One region of the Xanthomonas euroxanthea genome, then DNA from elsewhere that is predicted to be linked to it. Evidence: predicted binding sites of a transcription regulator. Region 1 holds the regulator's gene; each other region holds the start of a gene.
The links. Region 1 encodes FliA, which starts transcription of late flagellar genes. Its sites were predicted from a motif close to TAAAGTTTNNCNNNCNNNGGCCGATAA; they were not measured.
Positions count from the first base shown of each region.

Region 2: a site for FliA is predicted at 2,791-2,817, ahead of H7A86_RS08725 (methyl-accepting chemotaxis protein). Genes of this name have one in related genera too.
Region 3: a site for FliA is predicted at 2,036-2,062, ahead of H7A86_RS03175 (GGDEF domain-containing protein). Genes of this name have one in related genera too.

Region 1 is NZ_LR861803.1:2,367,993-2,372,170, reverse strand. It holds gene flhF (flagellar biosynthesis GTPase FlhF) at 1-270, shown strand, start outside; gene H7A86_RS10060 (MinD/ParA family protein) at 257-1,141, shown strand; gene H7A86_RS10055 (RNA polymerase sigma factor FliA) at 1,138-1,905, shown strand; gene cheY (chemotaxis response regulator CheY) at 1,941-2,333, shown strand; gene H7A86_RS10045 (protein phosphatase CheZ) at 2,333-2,959, shown strand; gene H7A86_RS10040 (chemotaxis protein CheA) at 2,962-4,178, shown strand, end outside.
Region 2 is NZ_LR861803.1:2,035,330-2,039,507, forward strand. It holds gene H7A86_RS08720 (DUF6766 family protein) at 1-89, opposite strand, end outside; gene H7A86_RS08725 (methyl-accepting chemotaxis protein) at 421-2,688, opposite strand; gene H7A86_RS08735 (catalase family protein) at 3,704-4,178, shown strand, end outside.
Region 3 is NZ_LR861803.1:758,545-762,722, forward strand. It holds gene H7A86_RS03165 (glycoside hydrolase family 5 protein) at 1-252, opposite strand, end outside; gene H7A86_RS03170 (SulP family inorganic anion transporter) at 464-1,951, shown strand; gene H7A86_RS03175 (GGDEF domain-containing protein) at 2,181-3,161, shown strand; gene H7A86_RS03180 (M28 family metallopeptidase) at 3,472-4,178, shown strand, end outside.

The DNA.
Region 1 (4,178 bases):
TTTTCCGACCTCGACGAGGTCGTGCGCCGCTTCGCCCACGCCAAGCCCCAGGGCGTGGTGCTGACCAAACTTGACGAGACCGGCCGCTTCGGTAGTGCGCTGTCGGTCGTCGTCGATCACCAAATGCCCATCACCTGGGTGACTGACGGACAGCGGGTCCCCGACGACCTGCACCGCGCCAATGCCGCCAGTCTCGTTCTTCGCCTTGAAGATTTGCGGCGCGCTGCCGATAAGCCCTGTACTCCGGAGCACAACCATGCAGTCGCGTGAATACGCCAAGCTGACCAACGCCTTCCCCCTGTCGGCGACCCGTCCCGAGCCTTTGGGCCCGGTGCGCACCATTGCCGTGACCGGTGGCAAGGGCGGCGTGGGCAAAACCAACATCTCCGCCAACCTGGCCGTGGCGCTGGCCGACATGGGCAAGCGCACCCTGCTGCTGGACGCCGACCTGGGCCTGGCCAACCTGGACGTGGTGCTGGGCCTGTCGCCCAAGTACACCCTGGCCGACCTGATCGCCGGCCGCTGCACGCTGGACGAGGTGATCATCGAAGGTCCCGGCGGCGTGCTGGTGGTCCCGGCCGCCTCCGGTCGCCGCCACATGGCCGAACTGGCCCCGGCCCAGCACATCGGCCTGGTCAACGTGTTCTCCGAACTGGAACGCGACCTGGACGTGATGGTCATCGACACCGCCGCCGGCATCACCGACAGCGTGCTGACCTTCTGCCAGGCCGCCCAGGACACCGTGGTGGTGGTCTGCGACGAGCCGGCCTCGATCACCGACGCCTACGCGCTGATCAAGGTGCTCTCGCGCGAACGCGGCGTGGACCGCCTGCAGATCATCGCCAACATGGTGCGCGACCCCAACGAAGGCCGCCTGCTGTACGACAAGCTGTCGCGGGTCTGCGAAAAATTCCTCGGCGACGTGTCGCTGAACTACCTCGGCCACGTGCCGCAGGACGACTGGTTGCGCCTGTCGGTACAGCGCCAGCAACCGGTCATCAAGGCCTACCCCGCCAGTCCGTCGGCGCAGGCCATTGCAGAAATCGCTCGCCGTACCTCGCGCTGGCAGGCCCCGACCGTGTCCCGCGGCAACGTCGAATTCTTCGTCGAACGCATCATCCAACGGGGAGTGGCCGCATGAGCACCGCTACCGCAACCACGGCCACCGCGCAGTACCGTGCCGTGCAGCGCAACAACGCCAATGACATCGTCACCCAGCACGCCGACCTGGTGCGCCGCATCGCCCACCATCTGGCCGCGCGCCTGCCGGCGAGCGTGGAAGTGGACGACCTGATCCAGGCCGGCATGATCGGCCTGATCGAAGCCTCGCGCAGTTACGATTCCGAGCAGGGCGCCTCGTTCGAGACCTATGCCTCGATCCGCATCCGCGGCTCGATGATCGACGAGATCCGCCGTGGCGACTGGGTGCCGCGCTCGGTGCACCGACGCGCACGCGATGCCGCCGCGGCCGTGCGCAAGATTGAGCAGCACACCGGCCGCGCAGCCGCCGCCACCGAAGTGGCCGCCGCGATGGAGATGCCGCTGCCGGACTACCTGCGTCTGATGGAAGATGCCGCCCGCGGCCAGGTGCTGAGCCTGGAGTCGCGGATCGAGGATCACGGCGAGCTGGACACCACCGCCAAGGGTGGCCCCAATCCGCAGCAGATGATGGAGCGCGGCGAGTTCGGCCGCGAGCTGGGCAAGGCCATCGGCCAGTTGCCCGAGCGCGAGCAGCTGGTGCTGTCGCTGTACTACGAACAGGAATTGAACCTGAAAGAAATCGGCGCCGTGCTCGGTGTCAGCGAATCGCGCGTGTGCCAGATCCATGGCCAGGCGGTGGTGCGTCTGCGCGGCCGCCTCAAGGTCTTCGAACTGGCCGATGCCGGTGTCGAAATTGACGAATGATTTTTTCGCGTATTTTTTAGTGTTAGGAGCTTGATGTGAACAAGAACATGCGGATTTTGATCGTGGACGACTTCTCGACGATGCGGCGCATCGTCAAGAATCTGTTGGGCGATCTTGGCTTCACCAATACCGCAGAGGCCGAAGACGGCAACAGCGCATTGGCGGCGTTGCGGGCTGGCCCGTTCGATTTCGTGGTCACCGACTGGAACATGCCCGGCATGACCGGCATCGACCTGCTGCGCAACATCCGCGCCGACGCCAAGCTCAAGCACCTGCCGGTGATGATGGTGACCGCCGAAGCCAAGCGCGAGCAGATCATCGAAGCGGCCCAGTGCGGCGTGAACGGCTACATCATCAAGCCGTTCACCGCGCAGACGCTGGAAGAGAAGCTGGGCAAGGTGTTCGAACGTCTGGCGGCGACCGCCTGATGAACGCCACCGTGGACACCAATGCCGAACGCGCCGCGTTGATCGACCGCCTGCAGGGCGCGCTCGATGCACTGGAAAGCGGTGACGAAGCTGCGTGGAAGCGCGAGGTCGACCACCTCGCCGCCCTGCGCACGCGCCCGATGATGCAGGGCCTGAGCCGGCTTGCGCGCGAACTCGGCCAGGCGCTGGGCGAGTTGCCCACCGTGCCCGAGGAAGCCGGCGAGCTGGACGATGCGTGTTCGCGCCTGGACCACGTGGTGGAGATGACCGAGAAGGCCAGCCATCGCACGCTGGATCTGGTCGAGGAATGCCGTGAGCTGGCCAACCAGCTACGCGACGGTGGGCTCAATCAGGACCAGGGCGCGCTGATGGACAAGATGCGCCACAACCTGACCGAGCTGTCGCTGGCGCAGAGCTACCAGGACCTGAGCGGGCAGATCATCCGTCGCGTGGCCGGCATCGTCCGGCGCGTGCACGAGGGCTTCGGTGCGCTCGGCCTGCCGCCGAAGAATCCAGAGCCGAAGAAAGACGACGGCGGTCTTGCCGGTCCTGCAGTCAAGGGCCTGGACCGTCACGCGGTGTCGCAGGACGACGCCGATGACCTGCTGTCCGGATTGGGGTTGTAACCATGAGTGCTGTTCCAGACGATATTGCTGCCGATTTCATCGTCGAGGCCCAGGAAATCCTGGACCGCCTCGGCGAACAGCTGGTGTCGCTGGAACAGGCACCTGACGAAGCCGACCAGCTGAACGCGGTGTTCCGCGGCTTCCACACGCTCAAGGGCGGCGCCGGCTTTCTGGCGATCAAGCCGATGGTCGAGCTCTGCCACGCCGCCGAGGAAACCCTGGGCATGGCGCGCTCCGGCCAGGCGGTGTTGCAGGCGCATCACTTCGATGCCGCGCAGCAGTCGCTGGATTACCTGCAGGCCATGCTGGATGCAATGGGCTCGGGCGAAGCCGTGCCGCATGCACCGGCCTCGCTGATTGCGCAGTTCGATGCCAAGAGCGGCCCGCCGGCGGTCAAGGCCGCGCCCAAGGCCGCCGCCGCAGCGCCCGCACCCGACGACGCACATGGCGCCGCTGCGCCCGGCGCCAAGGCCGCGCCCAAGGCGGCGGCCAAGGGAGCCGACGCCGAGCAGACCGTGCGCGTGGACACCAAGCGCCTGGATGCCATCGTCAACCTGATCGGCGAACTGGTGCTGTCGCGCAATCGCCTCAAGACCCTGCGCACCCGCCTGCGCGACGAGGAACTCGACCGCGCGGTCAGCACGCTGGACATCGCCACCGCACGCCTGCAGACCGCGGTGATGCGCACCCGCATGCAACCGGTCAGCAAGGTGTTCTCGCGCTTTCCCAAGGTGGCCCGCGATGTCGCGCGCACCCTGTCCAAGGAAGTGGAGCTGGAGCTGATCGGCGCCGAGACGGAACTGGACCGCAACCTGGTCGAGGCCCTGGCCGACCCGCTGGTGCACCTGGTGCGCAATGCGATCGACCACGGCATCGAATCGCCGGCCCTGCGCGAAGCCACAGGCAAGCCGCGCAGCGGCCATGTGCGGCTGTCCGCGCAGCAGGAGGGCGACTACGTCAGCATCGAGATCCAGGACGACGGCGCCGGCATCGACCCCGAGCGCCTGCGCGAGATCGCCCGCAACAAAGGCCTGATCGACGCCGAAGCCGCCGCCCGCCTGAGCACCGACGAGTGCCTGCATCTGATCTTCATGCCGGGCTTCTCGACCAAGGCCGAGGTCACCGACATCTCCGGCCGTGGCGTGGGCATGGACGTGGTGCAATCGCGCATCCGCGAACTCAGCGGGCAGATCCAGATCCAGTCCGAACTGGGGCGCGG
Region 2 (4,178 bases), 330 kb from region 1:
TGTGCCAGGAAGCCGGTCCACACCTGGCCTGCAAAGAAGCAGAGAAGCAAGAAGAGGAGCACGATCGATAAGCCATTTCGTTTCCACATGCCCATACGCCCTAGAGGTAAGCGAGCGATCCTACGTTAGTCCCGCCAGCGCAGGAATTCGTGAAGGAGCGGCATCGCGTGCCGCCCCTCAAGGGGCACTCCGGGATATGGGAACCCTGCCGCGTTGATCAGGTCGGTGAGCATGGCGGGCTTGGGCAGGAGCGCCCATGGGTGGCGGCCGGGCCAGGCGACATGCGACGACACCGAGGCAACCAGGGAGAGGACTCGGAAAATGCCAAAAAAAAGCGGCTGCCACGGCTTGTTCCTGCGCGATGATGAGCCAAGTCGCAACTCTGGTGGGCCCAGAAAATCTGGGCCCACTTCGGCTCGGTCAGAACTCCTTCCAGCCTGCACTGTCCGTTGAGCCAGTGAGTGACTCGATTTGGCGCGGTGCTTGATGCGGGAGGCGTTTTGCAGGTGTCTTCAAAAGCGCTGCCGTCTTCTTGCTGCCTGGGTTGGCGAAGACGGTTTTAGGGGGGATTGCTTGGACCCGACGAACTGTCTCATTGTCGATCTTGAAGATCGCCACGGCCTCGGTCAGCTGGGTGGCTTGCTCTTCCATGGCGCGGGCTGCAGCGGTCGCCTCCTCGACCAGTGCGGCGTTCTGCTGGGTCGCTTCATCCATCTGCGTCACGGTGGTGTTGACCTGCTCGATGCCGGCCGACTGTTCCTGCGAGGCTGCAGAGATTTCGCCCATGATGTCGGTCACGCGCTGCACGCTGGCGACCACTTCGGTCATCGTGGTTCCGGCGCTGCGCACCAGGGCCGAGCCTTCCACGACGCGCTGCACCGAGTCGTCGATCAGGTCCTTGATCTCCTTGGCCGCGCCGGACGAACGCTGTGCCAGCGTACGTACTTCCGAGGCGACCACGGCGAAGCCGCGGCCTTGCTCGCCGGCCCGCGCCGCTTCCACGGCGGCATTCAATGCCAGGATGTTGGTCTGGAACGCGATACCGTCGATGACCGAGATGATGTCGGCGATCTTCTTGGACGACGCCTCGATACCACTCATGGTTGCGACCACCTGGCCGACGACTTCGCCGCCCTGGGATGCCACGCCTGCGGCGCCGATCGCCAGCTGGTTGGCCTGGCGCGCATGTTCGGCGTTCTGGCGCACGGTGGAGGTCAGCTCTTCCATCGAGGCAGCGGTTTCTTCCAGGTTGGCCGCCTGCTGTTCGGTGCGCTGGGACAGATCCTGGTTGCCTGCCGCAATCTCGCCCGCAGCAGAGCTGATCGTGGTCACTGAGTGTTGGATACGGCCCACGATAGTCGCGAGTTGCCCGGCAGTTGCATTGGCATCGTCACGCATCTTGGCGAAGACACCGTTGAATTCACCATCTATCCGCGCCGTGAGATCGCCGTGTGCGACTGCCTCAAGAAGCCCGGACAGCCTGGCCAGGTTGGTATCGCTGATATGCATCATGGAATTCAGGTCGTCGATCATGACTTGGAAGTCGTGCTGGAACCGATCCCTGTCACCCCGTGCAGCAAAATCGCCGTTGGCCGCAGATTGGGCCAATCGCTTAATTTCCGTATTGATCGCAAGCAGGCTGGCTTTGGCTGCATCCATGGATTCATGCAGAAATGCTCGCGAGGCGGGCAAGCGGCGCGCATCCCGGCGAAGATCTCCGCGTGCATACTCTTCAAGAACCGCTATGGCGTCGACGATCGCGTCGAGGTGCTCAAACATCATTGTATTGATGCCTTGTGCAAGCTCTCCATAGATCCCCGGGAAGGATTCAGGCATCCGGTGGCTGATGTCCTCGCCCGCATGCTTGTGAATCATTAGCGTTGTTTGATGAGAATAGCGTTGTAGCATCGCCACCATCTCGTCAGAGGCTCGCAGCATTTGGCCGATCTCATCTTGAGTTGTGTCATTGCTCATGACGCTCAGGTCGCCTCGCGCGACTGCGTTAACCGAAGCAAGTGCCTGGGAGAGTGGCTTCGTCAGACTCTGCGTGATGATCCAGGCTGTCAGGCCGCCCAACAGCAGACTCAAGGTGCCAAACACCCAGATCATTGTGTTGCTGCTCTGATTGGCGTCGTTTGCCTGTGCAGCTGATGCGGCGATCGCCTTTTTTTGCTCCGCGACGCTTTCGGCGATGGCTTGGTTCCATGCCCGCATCGCAGGCCGGGCTTTTTCCAGGGTGATAGCGACCGCACTATCGTAATCACCAGCTGCCAGCCGCTCGCCAATTTGACGATTGATTGGCATTGCGATTGCGCGCATTTCCTCGATACGCGTGCGCCGAGCCCGGGCAGCTGCGTCCGGCGCTGGAAACTTTTCGTTGTAGTCCTTCCAGGTCAGCTCGTAGCGCTTAACCAGCCCCTTGATGCGGGCCTGGTAGTCCCCGAATTTTTCGGGATCGCGGAGCAGCGTCATCTCGCGACGCGCCACAATCATGTCGTTGTTGATATCCAATAGCGTTGTGAGTGCCACCATCTTGGCCAAACTCACATCCACAACCTTGTGGAGCTCTTTGTTCTGTGTCCTGTTGCCTTGTAGCGCAACGATGCTGATCAATGTGATGAGGGCGAGGAGCAAGCCAAAACCGGTCGCCAGTCGCGCTCCGATCCGGAGGCGGCGTGTGAAGTTCATTAAAGGAAATCCCAATGCAGGTAGGGGGGGGCGACCCTGGCCCGGGCCAGGGACACGTCAGTCAACGCTTATGCGGTCGCGGCATGCGTAAGGCGTATACGATAATCGGCCTACGTGTGATTATCTTTAACGCATACATGATGGTTCAGAAAGGCGTGGTTACGCCGGCAAGCATTAGGCTGAGGTGTTTGGATTCAGCGAAGGAAGGCGTCGCGTAGGTCAACCAGGCGGTGGTGCAGATGGAGAAGACGCCCCCGTAGAATGCAGCGCTGGTGAAGGAGCGGCAGTCGCAGGCTGGGCTACGCGCCGACGGTGACGCAAAAAAAAAGCCTTCGGCAATGGCGAAGCGGATCGAGGTGTACACACTCAAACGTGCGGCGCGTGTCGCAGAGTGTGCTCAGACGGCGAGGGGACCTGTTTGCGTTGCATACGCATGGCGTAGACCCGGATGACAGGGGGAGTGCTGCTGATAGATCGCGCAGCCCTGGGACGCGGTCTGGCCAGTGCATGGATTGATCCGCGACGCGCTGGAGATCGCCGAGCCAGATGTCGTGGTCGCGCTGATAGCGCGCTCCATCAAGCACGCCATCGAGCAAAGCGAAGCCACGCTCGCGCGAGCGCTGCACCGCAGTAACCCATCGATAGAAAGACTCGGGTAGCCGGGACTCCATTTTCAGGCCGGAGGCACCGCTCAGGTCACGCGAGGGCTGCCTCGGCGCCACGAGCTTTGACGCGCTGCAAGCGAGCGTCCCTGCCATAAATTGTTCATGAAATGATCAAGACCAGCGGCTTGGAAGACGGGCACCCGCCCGCTTCGTTGAAGCGGCAGCTCCGGGGACAAAGAGCGAAGGGCTTCTGTGCGCGGGCTGGATATCTGCCTACTTGCGGTTTCGATTGCATGGGCAGGGCAAGGCGACATGTGCAGCATCCACCGTTGATCCGCTTGCTGGTTTCGACGGGGCGTAAACAGGGCGTGTAGCACAGTGGCCTTACCAGCCATAAAGCCAGGAACCGCATGAACCCGCCCGTCGAATACCGCCCCGATCTGGAAACGCCCAGCGTCAGTGAGCAGGAAACCATCCGTTCCCTGGAAGCGTTGTTCGTTGACATGGCAACGACCGTGGCTGAGAAGGAGGGGCATGCGCACCGCGCGGTCCATGCGAAAGGGCAGGGCCTGCTGACCGCCAAATTCACCGTGCTCAACGATCTGCCGGAAGAGCTACGGCAAGGCCTGTTCGCAGAACCCGGGCAATACGATTCATATATCCGCTTGTCATCGCCGCCTGCAGAACAGTTGAGCGATGCGGTTTCGACTCCGCGTGCGTTGGCGTTGAAGGTATTGGGCGTGAGTGGTGAGCGCGTGGAGGGTGGAGACGAAAAGCACAGTCAGGATTTTTTGATGGTCAATGGCCCTTCCTTCACCACGCCGGGTCCTGACGGTTTTCTGCGTAATTTTCGTGTTCTTGCGACGACTACTGAGAAGGCGCCGC
Region 3 (4,178 bases), 1.6 Mb from region 1:
CGGCAGACGCACGGCGTTGAAGCCCAGGCCCTGCATCTGGTTGATCATGTCCTTCCAGTTGCGTGCCCATAGACCGTGCATGACATGGTTGCCGGTCTCGAAGCCGAACACGTTGACGCCCTTGAGCTGGACCACCTTGCCGCTGTCGTCGACAATCTTGTTGTTGCTGATGGAGTAGCTGAAGGCCGGTGCGGCGGCGAGCGCCAGCGCGGTGGCCAGTGCGAGCGTACTGGCAGTCCTGAAAATGGACATGGTGATCTCCCTAGCGAACCCGGCTCGACACCCGAACCCGGTGAGGGGGGCATCTTGGTCCGCGGCCGCATCGTTTGGCGTGATCCGGACCACAGAAAAGCGCATTGCCGCACTGGTCACACGCCGGCTGCGGGCCGGGTCGCTTTCGCGCACACTATCGCCGCTGTCGCCTGTCCGCAGGCTGTCCTTTCTGTCCCCGGAGTGTCTTCCAATGTCCTTTCTGCGTGCCGAACTGGCGCAATGGCGCGCCTCGCCTGCGCGCGAACTGATGGCCGGTGCGGTCGCTACCTTTGCGCTGATTCCCGAAGTGATCGCCTTTGCGTTCGTGGCCGGCGTCGACCCGCAAGTGGGGCTGTTCGCGTCGTTCGTGATCGGGATTGTCATCGCGTTCTTCGGCGGCCGCCCGGCGATGATTTCCGCTGCGGCCGGGTCGGTGGCCCTGGTGGCCGCACCGCTGGTGGCCGCGCACGGCTTGCCCTATCTGCTGGCGGCCGGGCTACTGGCCGGTGCGGTGCAGATCCTGTTCGGCCTGTTGCGGCTGGGCGTGCTGATGCGCTTTGTCAGCAGCTCGGTGCGCACCGGCTTCGTCAATGCGTTGGCGGTGCTGATCTTTGCAGCGCAGCTGCCGCATCTGCAGCACGCCAACCTGGCCACCTGGGGCATGTTGGCGTTGGGCCTGCTCATCATCTACGGCCTGCCACGGCTGCCGCTGCCGGGCGTGTCGGCGATTCCGTCGCCGTTGCTGTGCATCCTGGTGCTGACGCTGCTGGGCTCGGCCCTGCATCTGCCGCTGGAGACGGTGGCCGACCTGGGCAAGCTGCCCGACGCGCTGCCATTCCTGCAATGGCCGGCGGTGCCGCTGACGCTGGAGACCTTGCGCATCATCGCCTTGCCGGCGCTGGCCATCGCGATGGTGGGGCTGCTCGAATCGCTGATGACCGCACGCGTGGTGGACGAACTCACCGACACTCCGAGCAACAAGAACCGCGAGTGCACCGGGCTGGGCCTGGCCAACACCGCTGCCAGTCTGTTCGGCGGCATCGCCGGCTGCGGCATGATCGGGCAGACCGTGGGCAACGTGAAGTACGGCGGGCGCGGCCGTCTTTCGACCCTGTTCGCCGGCGTGTTCCTGCTGATCCTGATGGTGCTGCTCAAGCCGTGGGTCTCGCAGGTGCCGGTGATCGCCTTGGTGGCGATCATGGTGATGGTCTCGGCCGAGACCTTCGACTGGCGTTCGCTGCGCACCGTGGTCACCCATCCGCGTACCTCCAGCGTGGTGATGCTGGCCACCGTGGCGGTGACCCTGGCCACCCGCAACCTGGCCGCCGGCGTGGCGGTGGGCGTGGTGCTGAGCGGTGTGTTCTTCACCTTCAAGGTGGCCGGGCTGCTGCAGATCACGCACAGCGACGGCGACGATGGCGTGCGCACCTACCACGTGCGCGGGCAGGTGTTCTTCGCCTCGGCCGACGTGTTCATCGACGCCTTCGACGCGCGCCAGGTGCCCGGTCGTGCGGTGGTGATCGATGTCAGCCGCGCGCATTTCTGGGACATCACCGCGGTGGCGGCGCTGGACAAGGTGGTGCAGCGGCTGCGCCACCATGGGCTGGAGGTCCAGGTCAAAGGCCTGAATGCCGGCAGCCGGCGGCTGATGCAGGCGCACGCGCTGGGCGACGATGCGCTGGAGTCCGCATTGCCCTGAGCGGCGCAGGGATGCAGGCCTGTCGCGCGCCTGCACATCCGTGTACGCCGGCTGGCCGTGCGCGGCGGCGGCCGGCGGACAGACTCAAGTTCGCGCGCGCAGCGCCGATGAACCGGCATCGAGATTGCCGGTAACCCGTCGTGATGCCAGTGCGTTCCAGCCCGAGAGGTGTGCCCGCGTGCCGTGACCGGCGCTGCGGGCCTGCGTCCGCCCGCGGGATGGTGCGGCAATGACCACGGCACCGTTGCTGGAGCGCATGGTGGACCTGACCGCCATCCGCGACGCCGATCTGCTCGATCTGAGCCTGTTGCGCACCATGCGCGAGGTCTGCGCGTCCGAGGAGCTGTCGTTGCTGCGCATCGCCCCGGATGGCCGCACCATGGCCGAGACGCGGCTGCGCGAGGATGGCCGGCTGTCGCTGACGGTGGCCGACATCCACGACGCGCACCTGCGCACGCAGCTGGCCGACCTGCACGGGCCGGGCGATGTGGTGCAGTTGCAGCAGGACGGCCGCGCGTTGCTGGTGTATCCGATGATGGAAGCACGCGGGATCCGCACCTGCCTGCGCGTGGGCGGCACGCGCGCACCCGGCGCCGCCGAGCAGGTGATGCTGCAGGGTTTTGCACGTTTCTTCCAGAATTACCGCAGCCTGCTCGACGATGCCCAGCGCGATGCGTTGACCGGCCTGCGCAATCGCAAGACCTTCGACGATGTGATCCTGCGCCTGTTCTCCGGTGGCGCGGATGCAGCGGCCAGCGAAGGCGTGTGGCTGGGGATCGTGGACATCGACCACTTCAAGCGCGTCAACGACGGCTTCGGCCATCTGTATGGCGACGAGGTGCTGCTGCTGGTGGCCCAGTTGATGCAGCGCTGCTTCCGTCAGGACGACCTGCTGTTCCGCTTCGGTGGCGAAGAGTTCGTGATCGTGTTGCGCGGAGTGGATCGCGACACGGCGGTGGCGTTGTTCGAGCGCTTCCGTGTGGCGGTGGCCGAGCATGTATTTCCGCAGGTCGGCAAGGTCACGCTCAGCGCCGGCATCGTCGAGCTGACCGACGGCCGGCTGATCAGCCAGTTGCTCGACGAGGCCGACAAGGCGCTGTACTGGGCAAAGCAGCATGGCCGCAACCGCGCCGAGGTCTACGCCGAACTGGTGGCCAGCGGGCAGATGCGCCAGGTTGCCCAGCAGGTCGGCAGCGTCGACCTGTTCTGAGACGCATCGGCGCTCGCCAGCGGTAGCGCTGCAGTGTCGGCCGTCGCGGCATGCGGCGGCTGGACGCCACCCGGCGCCATGACGCGCCCGCACAGCGCAGGCCGCGCGTCGGTGGCAGCGTCGTCGCATGGCATCGCCACCTGGCCATGTCGATCAGTGCTGCGTCGCTGCCACTCTGCACGTCGCCGCGCGCATCGGTTGCCGCCGTGCACACCCGATCGAACGCCGCAGTGGCTACACTCCAGGGCTGTTCGGACACTACCTGGGTGCTGCAGTGAAGCGAGTTGTTACCAAACGCGTTGCAATGGGAATGTTGGCGATGGCGGTCTCGACCGCACTGATGGCGGCCACGCCGACCTTCGATGGCGCGCGCATCTCGCGCGACGTCAAGGAGCTGGCCTCCGATGCCTACGAAGGCCGCGGCCCGGCCACTGCCGGCGAAGAAAAGACCATCGCCTACCTGAGCAAGCAGTTCGCCGCTGCCGGCCTGCAACCGGGCGGCGATCTGCGCGACGGCAAGCGCGCCTGGACCCAGGCGGTGCCGCTGCGCCGCGCCGATATCGTCGGCACCCCGACCATCGCCCTGCAGCATGCCGGCAAGCCGCAGGCGCTGACCCAGGGCAAGCAGATCGCCATCCGCGCCGCGCTGGACGGCTCGTCCAAGGTCGACATCGCCAACGCACCGCTGGTGTTCGTCGGCTACGGCGTCAAGGCGCCGGAGCGCGACTGGGACGACTTCAAGGGCGTGGACCTGAAAGGCAAGATCGCGGTGGTGCTGATCAACGACCCGGACTTCGAAACCGGCAAGGGCGCCTTCGACGGCGCCGGCATGACCTACTACGGCCGCTGGACCTACAAATACGAAGAAGGCGCACGCCAGGGCGCGCTCGGCGTGCTGGTGGTGCACGAAACCGCGCCCGCCTCCTACGGCTGGGACACGGTGGCCAGCTCCAACACCAACACCATGTTCGATGTGGTGCGCGACAACCCGCGCACCGCGCATCCCACCCTGGAAGG